Regions from separate parts of the Paludisphaera sp. genome, predicted to be linked through region 1. Evidence: riboswitches for the same ligand, from Rfam matches in the RefSeq annotation. Region 1 holds a riboswitch; the other holds the start of a gene.
The links. A riboswitch is a leader RNA that binds a small molecule or an ion and turns the genes downstream of it on or off. The one in region 1 is predicted to bind cobalamin.
Positions count from the first base shown of each region.

Region 2: linked by a shared signal. The riboswitch ahead of WG209_RS09490 (DUF1559 domain-containing protein) and the one ahead of WG209_RS22640 (iron ABC transporter permease) in region 1 are both predicted to bind cobalamin.

Region 1 is NZ_JBBCIR010000096.1:4,359-8,143, reverse strand. Features, by position in the region: gene WG209_RS22645 (ABC transporter ATP-binding protein) at 1-529, opposite strand, end outside; gene WG209_RS22640 (iron ABC transporter permease) at 526-1,509, opposite strand; cobalamin riboswitch at 1,648-1,809, opposite strand; gene WG209_RS22635 (redoxin domain-containing protein) at 2,135-3,250, opposite strand; gene WG209_RS22630 (DUF1559 domain-containing protein) at 3,613-3,785, shown strand, end outside.
Region 2 is NZ_JBBCIR010000023.1:145,573-149,357, forward strand. Features, by position in the region: gene WG209_RS09485 (hypothetical protein) at 206-502, opposite strand; cobalamin riboswitch at 1,347-1,549, shown strand; gene WG209_RS09490 (DUF1559 domain-containing protein) at 1,686-3,785, shown strand, end outside.

The DNA.
Region 1 (3,785 bases):
AGTTCCAGTCCAAGTGGGCGGTGGGCTCGTCCAGCAGCAGGACGCGCGGCTCCTGCGCGAGCGACCGGGCCAGGGTGACGCGCTGCCACTCGCCGGCGGACAGGGCGTCGACGGAGCGGCGACGCATCGGGGTCAGCCGGGCCAACTCCAGCGCTCGGTCGACGACGGCCTCGTCGTCGGCGGTCATGGGGAGCCACCAGCCGCGGTGCGCCGCGCGGCCGAGCCGGACGACCTCCTCGATGGTCAGCCGCGCGCCGCCGGGGTCGTCCTGGAGGGCGATGGCGATCCGGCGATGGGCCCAGGCGCGCCCGCGCTTCCAGACGTCCTCGCCTTCCAGCCGCACCGTCCCGGCGCGGGGTGTCAGCAGGCGGGCGAGCGTCCGCAGGAGGGTCGTCTTGCCCGAGCCGTTCGGGCCCAGGAGCGCCACGACAGTCCCGGCGGGGACGTCCAGGTCGATGCCGGTCAGGACGTCGGGCAGGCCGCGACCGTAGCCGCACGCGAGCCCCTCGGCGCGGAGGCGGGGGGTCATCGGACGGCCCTCCTCAGCACCACGAGGAAGAACGGCCCCCCCAGGATCGCCGTGAGGACGCCGACGGGAAGCTCCGTCGGCGCGGCGACGGTCCGCGCCAGGTCGTCGGCCAGGACCAGCAGGATCGCGCCGCAGAGGCCGGAGGCCGGGATCAGGTAGCGGTGCCTGGCGCCGACGAACGCCCTCGCGACGTGGGGGGCGATCAGGCCGACGAAGCCGATCACCCCCGCGACGGCCACCGCGGCGGCCGTCGCCAGGCTGGCCGCGGCGACGACCATGCCGCTCATGCGCCGCAGCGGCAGCCCCAGCGCCCTCGCCGGCTGCTCGCCCAGGCTGAGGGCGTCCAGCGGCCGGGCCAGGGCGCAGAGCGTCGCGAACCCCAGCGCGATGTAAGGCGTCCCGCCGATCACCGCCGACCAGCTCCGGCCGGCCAGGCTCCCCATCATCCAGAGGACGATGCGGGCCAATTCCTGGTCGTGCAGGACCATCAGCAGCCAGACGACCGCCCCCAGGCAGCTGCTGACGGCCGTCCCCGCGAGGAGGAGCGTGACGATCGGCGCGGGGCCCCACCAGGCGGCCGTCACGTAGACCAGCCCGGCCGCCCCCATCGCCCCGAGGAACGCCCCCAGCGACACCGCGCCGAAGCCCATCGCCCCGGCGTCCCCCGCCAAGATCATCACGAGCGTCGCGCCGAGGGCCGAGCCCGTCGAGGCGCCGATGACGTAGGGGTCGGCCAGCGGGTTGCGGAACAGCCCCTGGTAGGCCGCCCCCGCCGCCCCCAGCGCCAGGCCGACGAGCGCCGCCAGGATGATCCGGGGGAGGCGGAGGTCCCACACGATGTCGGCGTCGCTCCCCTCGCCGACGAGCGCCGCGGCGATGCGCGCCGGCGACAGCCGCGCCGAGCCGACGCCCAGGCTGAGCGAGCCGACGACCGCCAGGATCGCCAGGAGCAGCAGGATGCGCGCGGGGCGGCCGCTCACGGACGCGCCCTCACGGCCTCGCCGGGGGGGCGACGCGGACGGTGCCGACGGTGTGACATCGAGACGGACCTCTCCGCCGGGCCGGGCGGCGCTGAAGGGACTCGGCCGAGCGCGGCCGGATCGTCGATCGTCGTCCCGACGGGCAGGTCTTCTGGCTCTCGGCTCTCGCGGCCCGGACGGCCTTCCCGCCGCGAACGGCAGTGGCATGGCGTCCCGGGCCTCGCCGATCACAGCGGCGGCCCCGCGCCGGATTCTCACCGGCTTCCCTATTCTCCCGCGCGCCACGGCGCGGGCACCCGTCGGGCGGATGCCCGCCATTGTAGCGGCCCGCCGCCGGTTGTCCTACACCGATGGCCGGCGAGCGGAGCCGCGGCCTCGATTGAGACGATGCTGATGACAGCCTTCCCCCCTGGAGGGGGAAGGTGGCCCGGAGGGCCGGATGAGGGGGGGACGAGCGAGACGGCCTCCGGGATTCGGGGCGGCCTCCCAATGGCCTTCGGCCTGGGCCGGATGACTCGAAATCCGAAGCTGCTCGGGCAAGCTCCCCCTCATCTGACTCCTTCGGAGTCTGTCTTCCCCCTCCAGGGGGGAAGAGCGTTTCCAACGAGTCGGCCGCGCCCCCCGCTCAATACGTCCGGCCGATCTTCGCGACGATGGCGCGCCGGACTTCCAGCGGGTCGATGCCGCCGCTCTTGCGGTAGACGACCTCGCCGCCGGGGGCGAGGATCAGGGTGTAGGGGACGGGGCCGGGCCATTCGGAGTCGAGGGCCTCGGCGAAGGCGTCGCGGTCGTCGGAGTCGAGGATGTAGTTGGTCGCGGCGACGTGGTTCGCCTTCAGGACGTTCAGGGCGTCGGCCTTCTTGGCGACGTCGTCCAGGCTGATCGTGACCAGGCGGAAGGGCCGGCCGCGATACATCCGATTCATGGTCACGAACTCGGGCAGCTCCTGGACGCAGGGGCCGCACCACGTCGCCCAGACGTTGACGACGGTGTACTTGTCCCCCTCGTTCTTGGCGAGCTTCGCCACGCCCCCCAGGTCGATCGGCTCGATCGCGACGGGTTCGGCGTCCCACTTCTCCAGCGACCGCGCGGCCTCGTCGCGCTTGTCGGACCACTTGGTGGAGCAGCCGAAGACGCGGGTGGTCGGCGTCTCCACGGGCTTGCCGGCCAGGACCGCCTCCAGGGCGTTGATCGCGTCGTGAGACTTCGGCGTCTTGACCTCGCCGTCGTCGAACCGGCCCTGATACCGCAGCTTGCGGCCGGCGTCGAAGATGAAGACGTGCGGCGTGGCGAGCGCCCCGTAGGCCTTCGAGACCTCCTGGGTCTCGCCGTCGTAGAGATAGGGGAACGGGAACTTCTGGTCGCTCGCCCGGAGCTTCATCTCCTCGAACGAGTCGTTCAGGTCGCTGTAGCCCAGCTCGTCGAGCCGCACGGCCTCCGGGTCGTTGGGGGAGATCGCGACCACGGCGACGCCCTTCGACTTGTAGTCGTCGTGGAGCTTCGCGAACCGGGCCTCGTACGCCTGCGCGGTGGGGCAATGGTTGCAGGTGAAGACGACCACCAGGGCCCTGGCGTCGGCGTAGTCCTTCAGCGCGTGGTTCGAGCCGTCGACGCCGGGGAGGTCGAAGTCCGGGGCCGTCGCGCCGATGTCGAGCGGCTTGAGGCCGGGGGGGTCGGCCTGGGCGAGGGCGGGGCCGAAGGCGAGGAGGCCCAGGACGATCGCGAGTCGGGCGAGGTTCATGGCTATGGTCGCTCCCGGGGGCGTCGGTCGTCCCCGCCGGTCGGCGGGGGGCAAGCCCGTAGTCTGACCGACCCGACCCGCGCCGGCAAGCGCCGACGCCGACGCGCCGCCCCCGCGGAAAAACCGTCATTCCGTTCTGAAAGACCCAAAACGACAGTCTCAATGACCTTGACCAGACTGGGCCGTCGGCCTATAGTCGCGAGGGTCGGCTCCCCGCCGACCATCGCGGCCGCGGCGGACACGGCCGCGTCGCTCCCTCCCACCTCGGGTCGCCGCCGGCCGCCAGGCCCCGGGGGCCCCATTCGCTCGACGGCGACGAGGCGACCCCGCGTCGCCCTCTCGCGCCGCGCAAGGACGAGGCCATGACGCCTGCCAAGAGATCGGGATTCACGCTCATCGAACTGCTGGTGGTCATCGCGATCATCGCCGTGCTGATCGCGCTTTTGCTCCCCGCCGTGCAGGCCGCCCGCGAGGCGGCCCGCCGCTCCCAATGCGTGAACAACTTCAAGCAGATGGGGCTGGCGATGCACAACTA
Region 2 (3,785 bases), on a different contig from region 1:
TCAGCGTCCCAGACTTTGACCGTGCGATCTCCGCTGGCGGAGACCAACGTCCCGCCGTCCGGGGAATAGCGGATCGCATGGACGGGCCCGCCATGCCCGCGTAGGCACGCGCGCTCCCTCCGAGTCACGAGGTCCCAGAGGCGAATGGCCCCTTCCAGGCCCGACGAGGCCAAAACGTCGCCGCCGGGCGAGAAGGCAACGGCGGTCACCGGAGCCTCATGACGTCCGAGATTCTCCCCCTCCCCGAGGCGACGTCCCAGAGTGAGACGAGACCATCCTCGCCACCGTTGCCGCCACCAGCGGCCAGGAACATGCCGTCAGGCGAGTAAGCGACGCCCCAGCCATAGGAGAGCGAATAGCACGACCAGCCCGGCTCGCCGCTCTCGGGGTAAGGATAGTCGGACCGCCCGTTGCCGTTCGCGGCGTCCCATGCCACGACCCCGACCGATGCTTCATTGGCGGCCAGCCGCGCCCCATCGGGAGAGAAAACCACGGAGCCCATGTCCGAGGGAAATCCTGTAACCGCCATCCTCGCCCGGCTCAGCGGCACATCCCAGGTCCTCACCGTATCGTCGCGACTCCTGGAGGCGAGGGTGATGCCATCCGGAGCGAATTCGAGAGAGGTGATCTCGCCCTCATGCCCCCTGAGCATGGCGCGAGGAGGGGGCGGGCTTGGGCCGCAACCGCCGACCCAACAGAGCCCCACCACGAGCATGATCCAGGCGATCGGGCGCGATCGAAGTTGATCCGGCATCACTCGAGTATAACGGGCTCAGGCCAGCGTAACGATATCGGGCCTTGAACGAGTACAAATCGAGATTCCTGAAATCCCGCCGATCGCATCGCTGACCATACGGGTGTTTGATGACGATGCTCTTTGACATCCCGGAAGCAGTTGAACAGCAGGGGTGACCGGCCTCGGGGCGAATAGCCCGGTCCTATCTCCTCTCCTTCGCCCGCGGCGAGGGTCGCCGCGACGGGTACAGGGCGTCGGCCGAGCCAGCGATGAGCCGTTGCCGCCTCCGATCTATGTAGGCACCGCCCGGCGGAAGGAGGGACGGGCATCCCGCGCCGGGCGGGCTCGGCGCGCGGCGAAAAATCACTTCGAAAACGACGAACGAAGCCAACCCGATTTCGCCACAAAGTTTTTACCTTACGGATTTAACGTCGCAACATCGGAACACGTCGGCGCGCGAACGAAGCCAACTCGTGGGGAGAGCGTGGGCAGTCGGGTCGCGCCGGGGAATCCCGGCGGGTGGATGGGGATGGGCCCGGCGGGCGGGTCGGGGACATCGGAAGGCGGGCCCCCGCCGCGGTCGGCCTTGTCGCCTGGGGGGTGGGCCGTTAGCATCGATGGATCGACGGGTGCCCCCCCTTGGCCCGAGGCCGACGGGGGGAGAATAGGGAAGCTGGTGAGAATCCGGCGCGGGGCCGCCGCTGTGATCGGCCAGGCTCCCGGACGTTGCGACCACTGCCCATGGGTGGGAAGGTCGTCCGGGGCCGCGAAGAGCCGAGAGCCAGAAGACCTGCCCGTCGAACCGACGTCGAGACGCCCCGGCCGCGAGCGTCCGCGCGAGCTTCGACATCGGGCCACGCCCGCCTCGATCGAGCCCGCCCGGACCCGAAGCGGCCGGGTCGCCGACCCATCAGCCCGACCCGGCTCGACCCGTCCGAAAGGCCCGACCATGCCCGCCCGCCTCGCCCCGCGCCCCGCGCGCCCGGGGTTCACGCTGATCGAACTCCTGGTGGTCATCGCGATCATCGCCGTCCTCATCGCCTTGCTGCTCCCGGCCGTGCAGGCCGCGCGCGAGGCCGCCCGCCGCGTCCAGTGCGTCAATAATCTGAAGCAACTGGGCCTGGCGATGCACAACTATATCGGCGTCAACAATATGCTCCCCAAGGGGGGTCCCGGAGGCAGCGTGACGCCCACCACGATCGCGACCCCGACCAGCGATACCCAGCGGATCCAGAGCTGGGGCGCGGCCATCGCCCCTTACCTGGAGCAATCGCCGGTCTACAACGCCGTGAACCAGTCGAAGTGGTACATCGAGCCCGAAAATTCGACCGTGAGCCAGACGCGGCTCTCCGCGTTCCTGTGCCCGACCAACCCGCGCGGCGACCTCGGCAAGCCCAACGGCGACACCATCACCTCGACGGACCTGTTCGCTCGCAGCGACTATGGCGGCAACTGGGGCGAACGCGCGTTGCGCTGCCATCCCGGCACGGGATGCACGAATGAATATGGCCAGAATAGCGGCGGCCGCGGCACGATCATGCATCGCCACGAGCCGAACGTTACGCTCACCTCGATCACCGACGGCACGACATACACCGTCGCGCTGGGGGAGGCGCCGAACGCCATCCACGGCATCTGGATGGGCCACAAGAACTTCTTCGACCAGAGCGCCCCGCTCAACGCCCGCTACGGCACGTCGGGGGTCGGGACGTTCGGCGCGTGCCTGATCCTGCCGAACGACCCGAGGCGGAAACCCGGGGAACTCGGCTGCGACTACGGCCAGGAATTCCACTCCTACCACGCCGGCGGGGCGAACTTCCTGATGGTGGACGGCTCGGTCCGCTTCCTCAAGCAGACGATGGACCTCAAGGTCTTCTCCGCCTACCTCTCGCGGAGCGGCGGCGAGGTCATCAGCGCCGACGCCGAGAGACCCGGCGGTCCCCGGCCGCTTGTACCGCCCTCATCCCGGTGCGACGATGAAGCCATCCCATCCGAAGGGATGGAAGCCGGCCCGGCGCGACGAGTCCGAAGACGACTCGATCGGCCGGGCGAGGGCATCGCGGCGGAGGGTCGAGCGATGGCGGACGTGGCGTCGGATCGGGGGGATTGCGGGTGCCGGCCGGGCTCGGGATGCGGGCCGTCGACGCCGAACCGTCGTCAGTTCCTCCAGGTGGGGATCGCCGCCGGGGCCGCCCTCGCCGGCGTTCGGCCGCGAGGGGCGATGGCCGGGCCGTTCGATTCCACGGAGTTCGACCGCCTCGTCCCGGCGGACAAGAAGCTGGACCCCGCGTGGGTCGCGTCGCTGTTCGAGCGCGGTCGACCGACTATCCATCAGGGGACGGACCTCGACCTGATCGGCATGCCCGTCGGCGGCATCTGCGCGGGGCAGTTGTACCTGGGGGGCGACGGGAAGCTCTGGCACTGGGACGTCTTCAACGCCACCATCCGCACCAACGACTCCCACTACGCCAACCCCTTGCGGCCCGAGTCGCCGGTGGAGCAGGGGGCCGCGATCCGCGTGAAGTCCGAGGAGGGGGACAAGGTCCGGACGCTCGATCGCGAGGGATTCGCCGACGTCCGATTCCGCGGCGAGTATCCCATCGGCGTCGTGACTTATGAGGATGCGAGCATCCCCATCCGCGTGACGCTCGAAGCCTTCTCGCCGTTCATCCCGCTCGACGTCGACGCCTCCAGCCTCCCGGCCACGACGCTGACCTACACAGTGGAAAACACGTCGGCCGCGACGGTCGAGGTCGAGTTGGGCGCGTGGTTCCAGAACGCCGTGGGACACGCGACGGGGAGTCCGGGCGAGGGGACGTTGATCAACGAGGTCGCGAGCGGTCCGAAGCTCCTGGCGGTCGTCTCCCGCGCCGAGCCTTCGCCGCCGGCCGAGGAGCCGGATCGGCCGGCGATCGTCGTGGCCGATTTCGAGGGCCCGGACTACGGCGACTGGACGGTCGAGGGAAAGGCGTTCGGCGATGGGCCCAGCAAGGGGCAGGGCCCCGGCCAGACGCTGAGCGGCTTCCAGGGGAAGGGGCTCGTCAACACC